DNA from 2 places in the Devosia sp. T2-14 genome. Region 2 is predicted to be linked to the other one. Evidence: predicted binding sites of a transcription regulator. Region 2 holds the regulator's gene; the other holds the start of a gene.
What was found. Region 2 encodes PhoB, which activates phosphate uptake and scavenging genes when phosphate is short. Its sites were predicted from a motif close to TGTCATNNANCTGTCAT; they were not measured.

Region 1: ACZ5WT_RS11580 (alpha-D-ribose 1-methylphosphonate 5-triphosphate diphosphatase) is a predicted target of PhoB. The motif match lies at 1,920-1,936, and genes of this name have one in related genera.

The regions. Positions count from the first base shown of each region.
Region 1 is NZ_AP027921.1:2,344,594-2,351,715, reverse strand. Features, by position in the region: gene phnF (phosphonate metabolism transcriptional regulator PhnF) at 1-24, shown strand, start outside; gene phnN (phosphonate metabolism protein/1,5-bisphosphokinase (PRPP-forming) PhnN) at 157-720, opposite strand; gene ACZ5WT_RS11580 (alpha-D-ribose 1-methylphosphonate 5-triphosphate diphosphatase) at 717-1,865, opposite strand; gene ACZ5WT_RS11575 (Gfo/Idh/MocA family protein) at 2,141-3,208, opposite strand; gene ACZ5WT_RS11570 (sugar phosphate isomerase/epimerase family protein) at 3,205-4,059, opposite strand; gene ACZ5WT_RS11565 (CehA/McbA family metallohydrolase) at 4,198-5,604, opposite strand; gene ACZ5WT_RS11560 (ABC transporter ATP-binding protein) at 5,705-6,817, opposite strand; gene ACZ5WT_RS11555 (carbohydrate ABC transporter permease) at 6,830-7,122, opposite strand, start outside.
Region 2 is NZ_AP027921.1:237,263-244,384, forward strand. Features, by position in the region: gene pstC (phosphate ABC transporter permease subunit PstC) at 1-681, shown strand, start outside; gene pstA (phosphate ABC transporter permease PstA) at 681-2,042, shown strand; gene pstB (phosphate ABC transporter ATP-binding protein PstB) at 2,112-2,894, shown strand; gene phoU (phosphate signaling complex protein PhoU) at 2,905-3,615, shown strand; gene phoB (phosphate regulon transcriptional regulator PhoB) at 3,759-4,460, shown strand; gene ACZ5WT_RS01215 (MFS transporter) at 4,679-6,304, opposite strand; gene ACZ5WT_RS01220 (helix-turn-helix domain-containing protein) at 6,364-7,122, opposite strand, start outside.

The DNA.
Region 1 (7,122 bases), 1.8 Mb from region 2:
GATCGGATGGAACTGGTGGTGTAGCGTCGCACTATCCACACCTTCGGCACCGACCACGGACTTGATCCGTGGGGCATTATCTACTCGGCGAGCGTGACGGGAGGCCCGCGGATCAAGTCCGCGGGCAGCGGCGGTGTGTGGGAGAGATTTTGGGCGTTAGGGGTGCTCGACCAAACCAGCGCAGTCTTGCAGCATGCTGACGAATTTCTTGCCCGCTTGCTGCAATTCGCCCGAATTATCGATGCGTACCGTGTTGGCCGGCAGGTGATCGTCGACCTTGCGGGCCAATCGGGCCTGGATGGACTCGATGGTCTCGCGACCGCGATTAGCGAGACGCGTGGCGATGACGTCGCGCGTGGCAGTGACGAGCACCACGACCGCATCGGGATAGCGCTCGACCAGTGCCGGGATCATCCGGCGCGACAGGTTGGCGATGACCACCTTGCCGGCACGCAGATCGTCCTCGATGGCAATCGGCAGACCGTAACGCAGGCCATGGGCATCCCAGCTGAGGGCGAAGTGACCGCGCGCCTCGGCAGCGGCGAATTCGACTGGGGTCAGGGTATCGTGATCTTCGGTATTGCCGTCGGCGGGACGGGTGACGACGCGGCGCACGAAATGGAACTTGCCGCCATCCCCCAGGCGCTCGCGCGCATAGAGGATGAGGCTATCCTTGCCAACACCGCTTGGTCCGACGACCGCTACAAACCGCCCGCTCATATCACCCGCTGACCTTGGCGCCACACGGTGCGCACAATGGGAATCCCGTCTTCGACCCGAACATGGACCAGATCGGCGCGCATGCCGATAGCAATCTCGCCGCGGTCGGTGAATCCGGCCGCATCGGCGGGGCGCTTGGTGACCATCTGAATGGCCTTGGAGAGGCTGACGCTTTCGACCACATCGGCCAGGGCAAAGGCAGATTGCAGCATGCTGAAGGGGATATAGTCGGAGGAGATGATATCGAGCAGGTCGGCCTCGGCGAGGGCCCGGGCCGAGACATTGCCCGAATGCGAGCCGCCGCGCACGATATTGGGACCACCCATGAGGATGGCCATGCCGGCCTGGCGCGATGCCTTGGCGGCTTCCATCGTGGTGGGGAATTCGGCGATGTCGATGCCGAGGCCAACGGCCTCATCGACGTGATCGCGCGTTGCATCGTCGTGGCTGGCAATGACGATGCCCCGGGCCTGGCACAGCTCGGCGATCGCGCGGCGATGCTTGCCGGAGAATTCCTGCGATTCCGCATTGCGGCGGCGGGTGAAGGCATCGAGCTCGGCATCGCTCATCTTGAGCTTGCCCTGGTAGTAGGTCTTGTAAGCGTCCATGGACGAAAACTGACGCTGGCCGGGGGCGTGATCCATCAGCGAGGCGAGACGGACCTGCGGATCATCCTGGATGAGGCTGAAGCTTTCGAGGCAATCGGGGGCCGAGACTTCGCAGCGCAGGTGAATGTGATGCTCGGCCCGCAGGCGACCGGCATCGCTGCCAGCGCGAATGGCATCGGCGAGAATGCGCATTTCGGCGGCGCCCATATCGGCGTGTTCGTCGAGGCCCACGCGGATGGCATCGAGCACCGTGGTGATGCCCGAAGCGGCGATCTGGGCATCATGGGCCTGAACGGCCGCCACGGGGTTCCAGCGCACCTTGGGGCGCGGAGCATAGTGGGTTTCCAGATGATCGGTGTGGAGTTCGACGAGGCCGGGGATCAGGTAATCCCCGTCGAGATCGAGGCCGGTGCGCGAGGGGGAACCGATATCGGTGATGACCCCGCCATCGATGCGCACGGAGCCCTGCCGAACTTCGTCGGCCAGCACCACGCGCGCGTTGCCAAGAACCAGATCTCCGGTGGCGATGGAATTCATGAACAGACCAATCCTTGCGCTCAAGTCAGCAAGCGCGGGCACTAGCACGCATGTGTGACTGTTCCGCGACGGCGGGGGTGATGGGGGCGTGGCGGTTGTGGAAGGACAGATACCCCCACCCTTCATCCCTCCCCACAAGGGGGAGGGAGACGACTGGGAGTTCGGGGCAAGGTAGGGCGGCATGCGCTGGGTGGGCTTCCCTCCCCCTTGTGGGGAGGGAGTGAGGGTGGGGGTGGTGGCCCCAGCAAAGGGCCCACTTCCCCTCCCCGATCCGCTTAGCGGAAGTGGGTGGCGACGGATTTGAAGAGTTCGAGGTCGGCCAGGGAATCCTGCAGGGTGGTTTTGGGGCGGGTGCCGGTGGTGATGCTGTGGTGGAAGGCGTTGAGCTCGATGCGGAAGGGGTCTTCGTAGAAGGGGCCGACGATTTCGGTGCCGGTATCGGTCATGGTCGAACTGGTGATTTCGAGGCGCGTCGGCAGGTTGCGGATATAGGGCGTGTCGTAGTTCATGCGGAAATGCTGGGTCTGGGTCAGCACTTCGATGCCCGCATCGAAGCGGGAGACATCGTCGATGACGGCTTCATAGAGCGCGGTGAAATGGCCGTAGTCGAACAGGGCCACCACCGTCTCGCCGCCATGCTGCAGCGCGTAGGAAACGCCCTTGGGCGTGCCGAGCAGGTCGCGCATGGCCGAGAAGCTGTGCGAGCTGAGGCCGGTGAGCACCTGATAGGCGCGCAGGGCGTCAGGCGGGCAATCCTCGCCCATGACCGACTTCAGGATGGCCTGGGTGGCGGCGCGGCCTTCGGCGATCAGCGCGGCGGGAACGTCAGAGGGTTTGAAGATATTGCGCGTCTGGGCGACGAAGAACGGGGCTTCGCGGATGATGTCGCGCACGCGGACGTGGCGAATGGTCTCGAGCGCCGGGAGACGGTTTTTGAGTTCGAGGAAGGCGCGCGAGAAGCGGCGCATGTAGCCGACGAAGACGATCTTGTCGTTGGTGGCATCGAGCTCGAGGATCGGCCGGAGCTGATCGGCGGACAGGCAGGCCGGCTTTTCGATGAAGACGTGCTTGCCGGCGCGGATGGCCTGCTCCAGCAGCGGTGCGTGGAGGAAGTCGGGCGTGAGGATGAAGACCGCGTCGAGATTGGGATCGGCAATCAGGGCCGCCGCATCGGGGTGGCGGGTGGGGACGCCATAGCGGGTGGCGACATAATCGACGAGGCTTGGCGACACGTCGGTGACGGCGGCGATGGCAAAGCGGGCATCGTCGGCCAGGAGCGGCAGATGCATGAGTTGGGCGACTTCGCCCAGGCCAATGAGGCCGACCTTGATGGGGGTGGTCATGCCGAAATTCCATTCATATAGGCGAGATTGCGGGCGGCGAGCTGGAGCGGGGTTTCGAACGTGTTCTCGGCCACGTCCTGCTCGACCACGATGGGGCCGGTGAAGTTGCGATCGGCGAGGAGACGCATCACTGCCTGGATATCGACCGCGCCATTGGGCAGCGGGCACATGACCCCTGCCCCATAGGACTGGGCGACGCTCAGGGAGCCATCGAGCACCTTGGCGCGCACGGCGGGATCGACATTCTTGAGGTGCATATAGGCGATGCGGGGGAAAACCCGCTCCATATAGGCGATGGGGTCCTGGTCCCAGAAGGCGTGGTGGCCGGTATCGAAGCACAGGTCGATATCGGTTTCGGCCAGGAGGCGATCGATCTGGGCTTCGCGTTCGACGGCTGTGCCGACATGGGGGTGGAAGCTGAGCTTGAGGCCGTATTCGCCCTCGACCAGCGCCTGCGCATCGCGGACCATGCCCGTCAGCACCTGCCAGCCGGCTTCATCGAGCACGCCCTCCTGCCCCTTGGGATAGAAATTGCTCTCGTCCATGATGACGAGGTGGCGGGCATCGAGCGAAACCAGCAGGGCCGACAATTCGCGCAACGTGGCCATGAAGGCCGGCGCCGAGGCGGCATCGCCGAAGGTGTGGACGTGGGTAGCGCCGATCAGGGTCAGACCGCGGCGTGCCATTTCCTGCTTCAGAACGGCGGCATCCTTGGGGAGGAAACCGAAGGGCCCGAGTTCGGTGCCGCGATAGCCGGCGGCGGCCACCTCATCAAGATATTGCTGCCAGGTGAAGGCATTGCCGGTGGGATAGGTGATGCCCCAGGAACAGGGGGCGTTGCCGATCAGCATGGTGGGTACTCGGGGTAGGTTGGGCGGAAGAGTGGATTCCCCGCCTGCGCGGGAATGACGTTGTGGGTGTGCGGGTTGGCCGGGGGCTGTCAGGCCCCCACCCGGCCTCCCCCTGGCAGGGGGAGGAGCAGGACGGGATCAGCCATCCAGGTAGATCGGGTTGCTCAGGGCGCGGCGGATGGGTTGGTGGGCGAGGTCGGTGCCCTGGAGCTGCCAGGGCAGTTCGCGGCCATCGAGGGCAGCGGTGAATTCGGCGACGAGGCTGTCGCGGCTGGCCTTGGCGACGATCTCGGCGCGGATGAAGCCGGCGGCGGTGTGCGGCAGGGCAAAATCGTGCTGCCAGTTGTCGCCCGCGATGGTGACTTCGCCGATGGGGCCGGACTTGTCGATCCAGACCAGCAGGTCGCCTTTGGCACCCTTGACCAGCGCCTGCACGGCGCGGGCGCCGGGGACGGTGGAGCCCATGGGCTGGCCTTCGGCTGTTATTTCAAGATGCGGGCCGGTGGGGCTTTCGGTGATGTAGCCGTGCCCCGACTTCATCGCGGCCAGCACCGCATCCTCGCTGAGCTCGGGCAGGAAGAGCACGGTGGTGGGGCGCGCGAGCACCAGCGGGCCCTCGGGCATCAGGCGATCGGGCTGGTGGAAATCGGAGCCGCCAATGGCGGAAAGCTTCATCCCCGCGGCGAGGCGCTGCTGATAGCGATCGAGCGAGACCCAGTTCCAGGCCAGCCAGGTGGATTGCCAGACTTCCTGGCAGTCAGCGGCAGGGAAATCGTAGTCCCACGGGATGGTGGGCTTGTCGTGGTTGATCGAGAGCAGGCCGCCGTGCTCGTGCACCAGACCGGCCAGGATGTGGGCGTCGGACGGCTGGGTCATGCGGAAATCGATCCAGGCGTCGACGCCATAGACGTTGGCATGGCCGACGGCGGTTGTGACTTCCATGGCGCGCACGAAAACCAGATCGGGGCTGGATTGCGGGTGGAAATAGCGGCGCTGGGTGATGGTGTTGTGGTCGGCGATGGCGAGGAAATCGAGCCCGGCCTGCTTGGCGGCGGCGTGCAGCAGCTCTGGGGCGCCGCGGGCATCGGAATGGTAGGTGTGGCAATGCAGGTCGCCGCGATACCAGCCGGCCTCGGCGCGCACCGGGAAGGTGCGGGCGGGCTGGGGCGCGAGGGTGCGCGGGGCGCTGTCGAGAGCGATGGTGACGCTGACTTCGGCACCGGCCTCGGGAACCTTGTAGAGGCCGAGGATGACGTTCCAGGTTCCAGACGGGATCTCGCCGTGGACATAGCCTGGGGTGGCGTCGTCTGTGGCGATGAAGAAGCTATCGCGCGCGCCGCCGCTCCAGCCGCGGAAACCTTCATTGGTGGGATAGCCAGTGTCGCGGGGATCGAAGGCGCCGAGGTCGATGACGCAATCCTCGGCCTTGGGATAGGCGAGGGTTACGTCGATGCGGGTGGTTCCGGCGGGGACCTCGAAAGGGATGTAGAAATAGGGATGGGCGGCCTGATCGGCTCGGGTGACGGTGACGGTGGTGGTGGTCATGGCGCGAGACCCAAAATTGAACCAGGCAGCCCCCGACTCTTGATCCCTCCCCACGAGGGGGAGGGAGACGACTGATAGGCCGGGTAAGACGACAGAGATGTCACAGAGGAGCCTCGTTGTCGGCGGGGATGCGCAGGCCGGCGCTGTCGAAGAGGTGGACGTGCTCGGCGAGGAAGCCCAGGGTGACGGCCTTGCCGAGCTGGAGGTGATCGTCGGTGAAGATGCGGGCGGTGACGCGGGCGGCGTCGGCACGCTCGACGGTGACGAGGCTTTCGGGGCCCATATTCTCGTTGGCGAAGAGCTCACCCGCGAGCGTATTGCCGCTGCCTGATGAGGCGATGGTCAGGTGCTCGGGGCGGATACCCAGGGTGAGCGACTTGCTGGCCTTGAGGGCATTGGCGATGCCGTTGGACATGGGCAGGCCGGCAATATGCAGGCCATCGGCCACGAGCTGGAGCTGGCCGTCGCCGGCCATGGCTTCGACGGGCACCAGGTTCATCGGCGGATTGCCGACGAAGTTGGCAACGAAGGTCGTCTTGGGGCGGCGATAGATCTCGATGGGCGAGGCGTATTGCACGATCTTGCCCTGATCCATCACCGCGATGCGGGTGGCCAGCGCCATGGCTTCGGCCTGGTCGTGGGTGACGTAGACGGCCGTCATGCCCATGTCGCGCTGCAGATGATTGAGGAAACCGCGGGCCTCGAGGCGCAGCTTGGCGTCGAGGTTGGAGAGCGGTTCGTCGAACAGGTAGACGCGGCTGGGATAGACCAGGGCGCGGGCGAGCGAGGTGCGCTGCTGCTGGCCGCCGGAAATCTGGCTGGGGAGCCGGTCCATCAGGTGGCCGATCTTGAGCACGTCGGCCACTTCCTTGGCGCGGCCATGGCGCTTGGCGACGTTCTCGCCGCGGACCTTGAGCGGATAGGCGATGTTGTCGGCCAGGTTCATGTGCGGATAGAGCGCATAATCCTGGAACACCATCGAGATCTGGCGGTCCTTGGGGTGGAGGTAGGTGACATCGTCGCCACCGATCAGCACCTGGCCCGAGGTGGGGGTTTCCAGGCCCGCAATCATGCGCAGGCTCGTGGTCTTGCCGCAGCCCGAGGGGCCGAGCAGGCACACGAATTCGCCATCGCCGATCGACAGGCTGATATCGGAAACGGCGTTGAACTCGCCGAAGGTCTTGGAGACGTTTTTGAACTCGACTGAAGCCATGAATGAGGCGCCTTAGGCTTTGATGCCGCCGAAGAACCGGAAACCGAATTTCCAGCTCACGAACAGGTAAAGGACAATGACAGGGAGCGAATAGATCAGCGCGTAGGCGGCCAGCAGGGTCACCGTGGGCGTGCCTGCTTCCGAATAGAAGGAGTAGATGGCCACCGATGCAGGCATGTTGGAGTCGCTGCGCAACAGGATGAAGGGGATGAGGAAGCTGCCCCAGATGTTGACGAAGGCCCAGACCACGACCACCACGATGCCGGGGCGGATAACCGGCAGGGCGACGTCGAAGAAGGCCTGCA
Region 2 (7,122 bases):
ACGCTGATGGTCGCCGGCATCGCCATGCTGGTCGCCGTGCCGGTTGGCCTGATGGCCGCGATCTATCTCAGCCAGTATGCCCCGCGCAAAGTGCGTGCCGTGGTCAAGCCGGTGATCGAAATCCTCGCCGGCATCCCCACCATCGTCTACGGCTTCTTCGCCCTGGTGACGGTTGGCCCCTTCCTGCGCGACGCCGGTGCGGCCATCGGCGTGAGCATCAGCGCCACCAGTGCGCTCACCGCCGGCATCGTCATGGGGATCATGATCATCCCCTTCATTTCCTCGCTCAGCGACGACATCCTCAATCAGGTCCCCAAGACCCTGCGCGATGGCGCCTATGGCCTGGGCGCCACCCAGTCCGAAACCATCAAGGATGTGCTGCTGCCTGCGGCTCTCCCCGGCATTGTCGGCGCCTTCCTCCTGGCGGTCAGCCGCGCCATTGGCGAAACCATGATCGTGGTGCTCGCCGCCGGTAACAGCCCGGTCCTGCGCGGCACCCCGCTCGAGCCGATCTCCACCATCACCGTTTCCATCGTCAACCAGCTCACCGGCGACACCGATTTCGCCGGCCCCCAGTCGCTGGTCGGCTTCGCGCTGGGCCTGACGCTATTCGTCATGACGCTCGCGCTCAATATCGTTGCCCTCTACATCGTCCGCCGCTTCCGGGAGCAGTACGAATAATGACCGACATTCTCCCGACCCGCGCCGCCTCGGCCGAACGCACCAAGCGCATTCGCGCCAGCCTGCGCCGCCGCCACCTCACCGAATATATCTTCCGCGGTCTGGGCATTGGCGCCATCGTCCTGGCGCTGGGCTTTGTTGCGCTGCTGTTCACCGACGTGCTTGGAAAAGGCCTCCCGGCCTTCACCCAGTCCAATCTGCACCTGTCGGTCACCTATGATCCCGAGCTGATCGGGGTCGATCCGGCGCCGGTGCGCGCCGAAGGCCAGTCCGACGCGGCCTACCGCGCCGCCAGCCTCAAGTGGCAGCGCGACGTCGCCATGCTCAACTGGAACAAGGTGGTCGAGGCCTCCCTGCGCCAGGCCATGCCGGCCGGCTTCGAGATCGACAGCAAGCAACTGCTCTCCATCGTCGAAACCAATGCCCGGCACCAGATCCGCGATATCTTCGTCGCCGACCCGAGCCTGCTCGGCAAGACCGTCGAGGTTGACGTGCTCGCCTCGGCCAATGCCGACAACTGGATCAAGGGCAATATCGACCGCTCGCTCGGCGACGCCCAGCAGCAGCTGTCGGCCCCTGCCCGTACCCTCATCGACGCTCTCGTCGAAAACGGCACCATTTCCTCGGGCTTTGCCTGGTCGATCTTCACCAATGTCGATAGCCGCGCTGCGCCCGCTTCTGCCGGTCTGGCCGGTGCCTTCATGGGCACGCTCTACATGATGCTGGTGGTGATCATCCTCGCCGTTCCGATCGGGGTAGCCTCAGCCATCTATCTCGAAGAGTTCGCGCCCAAGTCGCGCCTCACCGATCTCATCGAGGTCAATATCAACAACCTCGCCGCGGTGCCCTCCATCGTCTTCGGCCTGCTCGGCGCGGCTGTGTTCATCAACTACCTGCACTTGCCCCTGTCGGCCCCGCTGGTCGGCGGTCTGGTGCTGACGCTGATGACCCTGCCCACCATCATCATCGCCACCCGCGGCGCACTGCAAGGCGTGTCCCCGGCGCTGCGCCAGGCGGCCCTTGGCATGGGCGCCTCGCGCACCCAGATGGTGTTCCACCACGTGCTGCCGGTTACCTTCCCGTCCATCCTCACCGCCACCATCATCGGCGTGGCGCAGGCCATGGGCGAAACGGCACCGCTCCTGCTCATCGGCATGAACGCCTTCGTCGCCTCGGTCCCGGCCACCCCGCTCGATCAGGCGACCGCCCTGCCCGTCCAGATCTTCCTCTGGCAGGGCAATGAAAACCGCAATTTCTTCGAGGCCCGCACCTCCGCCGCCATCATCGTGCTGCTGGGCTTCATGATCCTGCTCAACGCCATCGCAATCTTCCTGCGGACGCGCCTCGAAAAGCGCGCATAGAAGGACTTAGCCAAAATGGATATGCTCGCCGGCAAGGTTAAGATGACCCAGCAAAGCGTGAACACCGCAATGAACCCCACCGACGCCCTCGAGCGCCCGATCCGCCTGTCCACCCGCGACGTCACCGTTCACTACGGCACCAAGCAGGCCCTGCACGGCATTTCGATCGATATCCCCGACCGCGCGGTGACCTCGTTCATCGGCCCGTCGGGCTGCGGCAAGTCCACGTTCCTGCGCTGCATCAACCGCATGAACGACACCATCGAGGGCGCCCGCGTCGGCGGCACCATCAAGCTCGATGGCGAGGACATCTACGATCCCAACCTGGACGTGGTGGAACTGCGCGCCCGCATCGGCATGGTGTTCCAGAAGCCCAATCCCTTCCCCAAGTCGATCTACGATAACGTCGCCTATGGCCCCAAGATCCACGGCCTGGCACGCTCCAAGACCGACCTCGACGAGATCGTCGTCTCCTCGCTCCGCAAGGCGGGCCTGTTCGAGGAAGTGAAGGATCGCCTCAACGAACCCGGGACCGGCCTGTCGGGCGGCCAGCAGCAGCGCCTGTGCATTGCGCGCGCCATTGCCGTTGGCCCCGAAGTCATCCTGATGGACGAGCCCTGCTCGGCCCTCGACCCCATCGCCACCGCCATCATCGAAGAACTGATCGATGAACTGCGCGAAAACTACACCATCGTCATCGTGACCCATTCGATGCAGCAGGCCGCGCGCGTCAGCCAGAAGACGGCCTTCTTCCACCTGGGCAATCTGATCGAGGAAGGCGTCACCGAAGACATCTTCACCAACCCGGTCAACAAGCAGACCCAGGACTACATCATGGGCCGTATCGGTTAGAGGAATTCAGATGCCCAATATCGGTAAAGACCATATCGTCACCGCCTATAGCGACGAGCTCGTTGCCCTCGCCCAGATGATCGCCGAAATGGGCGGTCAAGTCGAAGTCGCCATCGAAAATGGCACCAAGGCCCTGCTCAAGCTCGATCGCGAACTGGCCGACCTCACCATCATCGCCGATCAGCAGATCGACGACATGCAGCGCCGCATCGACGACATGGCCGTCTCCATGATCGCCCGCCGCCAGCCCATGGCTTCGGACCTGCGTTCGATCATCACCGCCATCCACGTCGCTGCCGATCTCGAGCGCGTGGGCGACATGGCCAAGCAGTTGGCCCGCCGCTCGCTCAAGCTCGAAGGCCTCAACCTGCAGCCCACTTTCTATAACGGCGTCAAGAACATGACCGCCCTGGTGCTGCGCCAGGTCAAGGACGCGCTCGATGCCTATGCCCGCCGCGACTCCGCCGGGGCCATCGAGGTCTGCAACCGCGACGACGAAGTCGATGCCATGCACACCTCGCTGTTCCGCGAGCTGCTGACCTACATGATGGAAGACCCGCGCAACATCACCCCCTGCACCCAGCTGCTGTTCTGCGCCAAGAGCCTGGAACGCATTGGCGACCACGCGACCAACATCGCCGAGCGCGCCTATTACCTGCAGACCGGCAAGCAGCTGACCACCGATGTGCAGGAACTCCAGCGCACCCAGATCAAGGCCTAAGCACCCAGCGGGGCCGCGTCACCCCGCCGGTACTTTCTGCCTCCATACCCACCGCCCTGCCCCTCCCCCTGCCAGGGGGAGGCCGGGAGGGGTGGGCCACAAACACCGAAACCGGTGTTGAACCCACAAAGGGGAGCCACCCCATGCCCGCCACCATTCTTGTGGTCGAAGACGAAGGCGATATCGCCATCCTGCTGCGCTACAACCTGGAAGCCGAAGGCTTCCGCGTGGTCACCGCCGAAACCGGCGACGAGGCCCAGCACGCCATCCAGGAAAAACTCCCCGATCTGATCCTGCTCGATTGGATGCTGCCCGAAATCTCCGGCATCGAGCTGTGCCGGCGCCTGCGCGCCCGCGAGGAAACCGCCCGCGTGCCGATCATCATGTTGACCGCCCGCGGCGAAGAGGAAGAGCGCGTCCGCGGCCTCTCGACCGGCGCCGACGACTATATCGTCAAGCCCTTCTCGGTCCCCGAGCTGATCGCCCGCATCCATGCATTGCTGCGCCGCGCCAATCCCAACCTGGTGACGGCGGCCCTCAAGGTCGGCGATCTCGAACTCGACCGCACCACCCACCGCGTGCGCCGCGCCACCCGCGACGTACATCTGGGCCCCACCGAATACCGCCTGCTCGAATATTTGATGCGCCACCCCGGCCGCGTCTATTCGCGCGAGCAGCTGCTCGATGGCGTCTGGGGCAACGATGTCTATGTCGACGAACGCACCGTCGACGTCCACATCGGCCGCCTCCGCCGCGCCATCAACCGCGGCAAAGATGCCGACCCCATCCGCACCGTCCGCGGCGCCGGCTACGCCTTCGACGAGCGATTTGCTCAACTCGCGTAAGGCTTTGGCGGGACCACCCGCCCCCTACCCAGTAGCCCTCATGGTGAGGCGCGAGCCCTTCGCGAGCCTCGAACCACGAGGGCGTGACACCATGTACTCAAACAACCACCAGCGCTGCCCGCGGACTTGATCCGCGGGCCCCTCCCAGTCACCGCAGGCGTCGAAAAAGGCCCACGGATCAAGTCCGTGGGCAGCCCCGGAGCTAGACGACCCGCCCCCTAAACGTCCCCGGAATCCACCAGCGGCATGTCGTCCCGCAGGGACACGGTCTGCCGCTCGATCATCCGATGCACGCGCGGCGGCTCGGTGCCACGATGCAGGGCGCGCAGCTGTTCGCTGTTCTCGGCATCGGCCTTGGTGCGGCGCATATTGTGCCGGACATAGTCGATCCAGGTCGGCACATGATAGGTCTCGGTCCAGATTTCGGGATGTTCGAGATCGCGCAACAGTCCCCACTGCCGGGCCCCGTCGCGGATGCGAATGCGCCGCCGGGCCGCCATCAGTTCAAGGAATTTCGGAATATCATTCTGATCGACGATGTAGTCGATCATCACCATGATCGGACCGCTGCGGGCCCGCAGGTCGAGCTTGAGGATCGGCTCGTTGAACGTATTGAGCGGGTTGAGGTCGCGCGAGTTGAACTGCGGCAGCGGCAGCTTGAAGCCCAGCAGCGCACACAGCAGCAGCACCACGCCCGCCGCCGCAAAGGTCCATTCCAGCCCGATCCAATCCGCATTGAGGCCCCAGATCCAGCTGCCCGCCGCCTGCCCGCCAAACACTGCGGTCTGGTGCAGCGACAGGGCGCGTCCCACCACCCAGCGCGGTGACGACAGCTGGATGGAGACGTTGAACAGCGAGAACGCCAAAACCCACGACATGCCGGCCGGGATCAGCACGAAATGGCTGAGCAGCACGTCCCGGCTCAACCCCAGGCCAACGCAGCTCAGTGCAAAGCCGATGCAGGCCAGCCGCACGATCACCTCGTTGCTGAACCGCTCGCGGACCCGCGCATTGACGAAGGCCCCGCCAATTGCGCCGAGCCCGAAACAACCCAGCAGCGTGCCATAGACCAGCGCCCCGCCGCCCATGAATTCGTTCGCCGCCGATGGCAGCAGCGCCAGCACCGCCACCGCTGCAAAGCCGAACAGGAAGCCGCGCAGCAGCACGGTGGTCAGGTTGGGCGACAGCGACACGTAACGGATGCCGGCCCACATCGCGCTGCCAAACCGCTCGCGGGGCAGCACATTGATCGGCCGCACCGGCTTCCAGCGCCACAGCGAATAGATCAGAGGCAGGTAGGACACCGCATTGACCGCAAAGGCCGCCGCTGCTCCCGCCAGCGCCACGATGGCCCCGCCCACGGCCGGGCCGACGCTGCGCATCATGTTGAAGCCCATGGCATTGAGCGTCACCGCCCCCGCCAGGTCCGAGCGCGGCACGATATCGCCCATCGAGGCCTGCCAGGACGGGTTGAACAGCGCCGTGCCGCAGCCGATCAGGAATGTGAAGCTCAGCAGCAGCCAGGGATTGAGCATCCCCAGGAACGCCATCGCCGCCAGCGACACCGAAACTACCATCAGCCCGATCTGGGCGATCAGCATGATGGTGCGGCGGTCGAAATTATCGGCCAGCGCGCCCGAGGCGAGGGAGAAGACGAAAATCGGAAGGGTCGTCGATGCCTGGACCAGGGCAATCATGTTGTGCGAGTCGGTCAGCGTGGTCATCATCCAGCCGGCGCCCACCGACTGCACCAGTCCGCCCAGGTTCGACACCAGCGTCGCGAACCACAGCATCCGGAATGTCTCATGCCGGAATGGCGCCAGCACAGACGGACGATCAGACATATGGCTTCCTTCTCTACCCAACCTGTCTAGGTCTGCGCCCCCCGATTGGCAAGCAGGCCTTAAGGCTCATTTCGCTCCGCGCCACCGCTATGGCCTTGCATTTGCTGGCGATAAAGCCCCGGCGACACGCCCAGCATGCGCTTGAGCACCCGCGTGAAATAGGCGGGATCGTCATAGCCCAGTTCGGCGCCGATCTGCTTGATCGTCATCGTCGAAAACATCAGCTGCCGCCGCGCTTCGAGGGCCACCCGCCGCTCGATCACCGCCAGCGCCGAAGTGCCCAGCACCTGCCGGCTCACCCGGTTGAGATGGGTCGGGCTGATGCCCAGGGCCTGCGCATAGTCCTGCACCGAGCGGGTCTGGCGATAACGCTCGTCGACGAGATCACGGAAGGCCTGCGCGTGCCGCGCGCCCCGGTCATGGGCCTCGCCCACCGCCTGCCCCTCGTCCTGCCGCGCCCGGCTGATCGCCACCACCAGCAGCGTCAGCAGCGCCCGCATCGCCACCCCATGTCCCTCGCCCGGCCGGTCCGCCTCGGCGATCAGCGCGGCGATCGCCTCGGTAACCGCCCCAGTCCCCAGGATCACCCCCGGCCGCGGCGCGTCCATGCCCGTCGCCCGAACATCGCGCGCCATCATGGTCAGCACCACGCCCTCAATGTCATCGCTGAAGGCATAGGCATGCACCGTCAGTGCCGGCACGATCACCGTGGCGGGTGGCGCCAGGTCGAACACCGCGCCATCCAGCGTCACCTGCGCCCTGCCCCCGGTAAAGCTCAGCACCTGGAAGAACTGCTCATGCCGATGCGGCGAGATCAG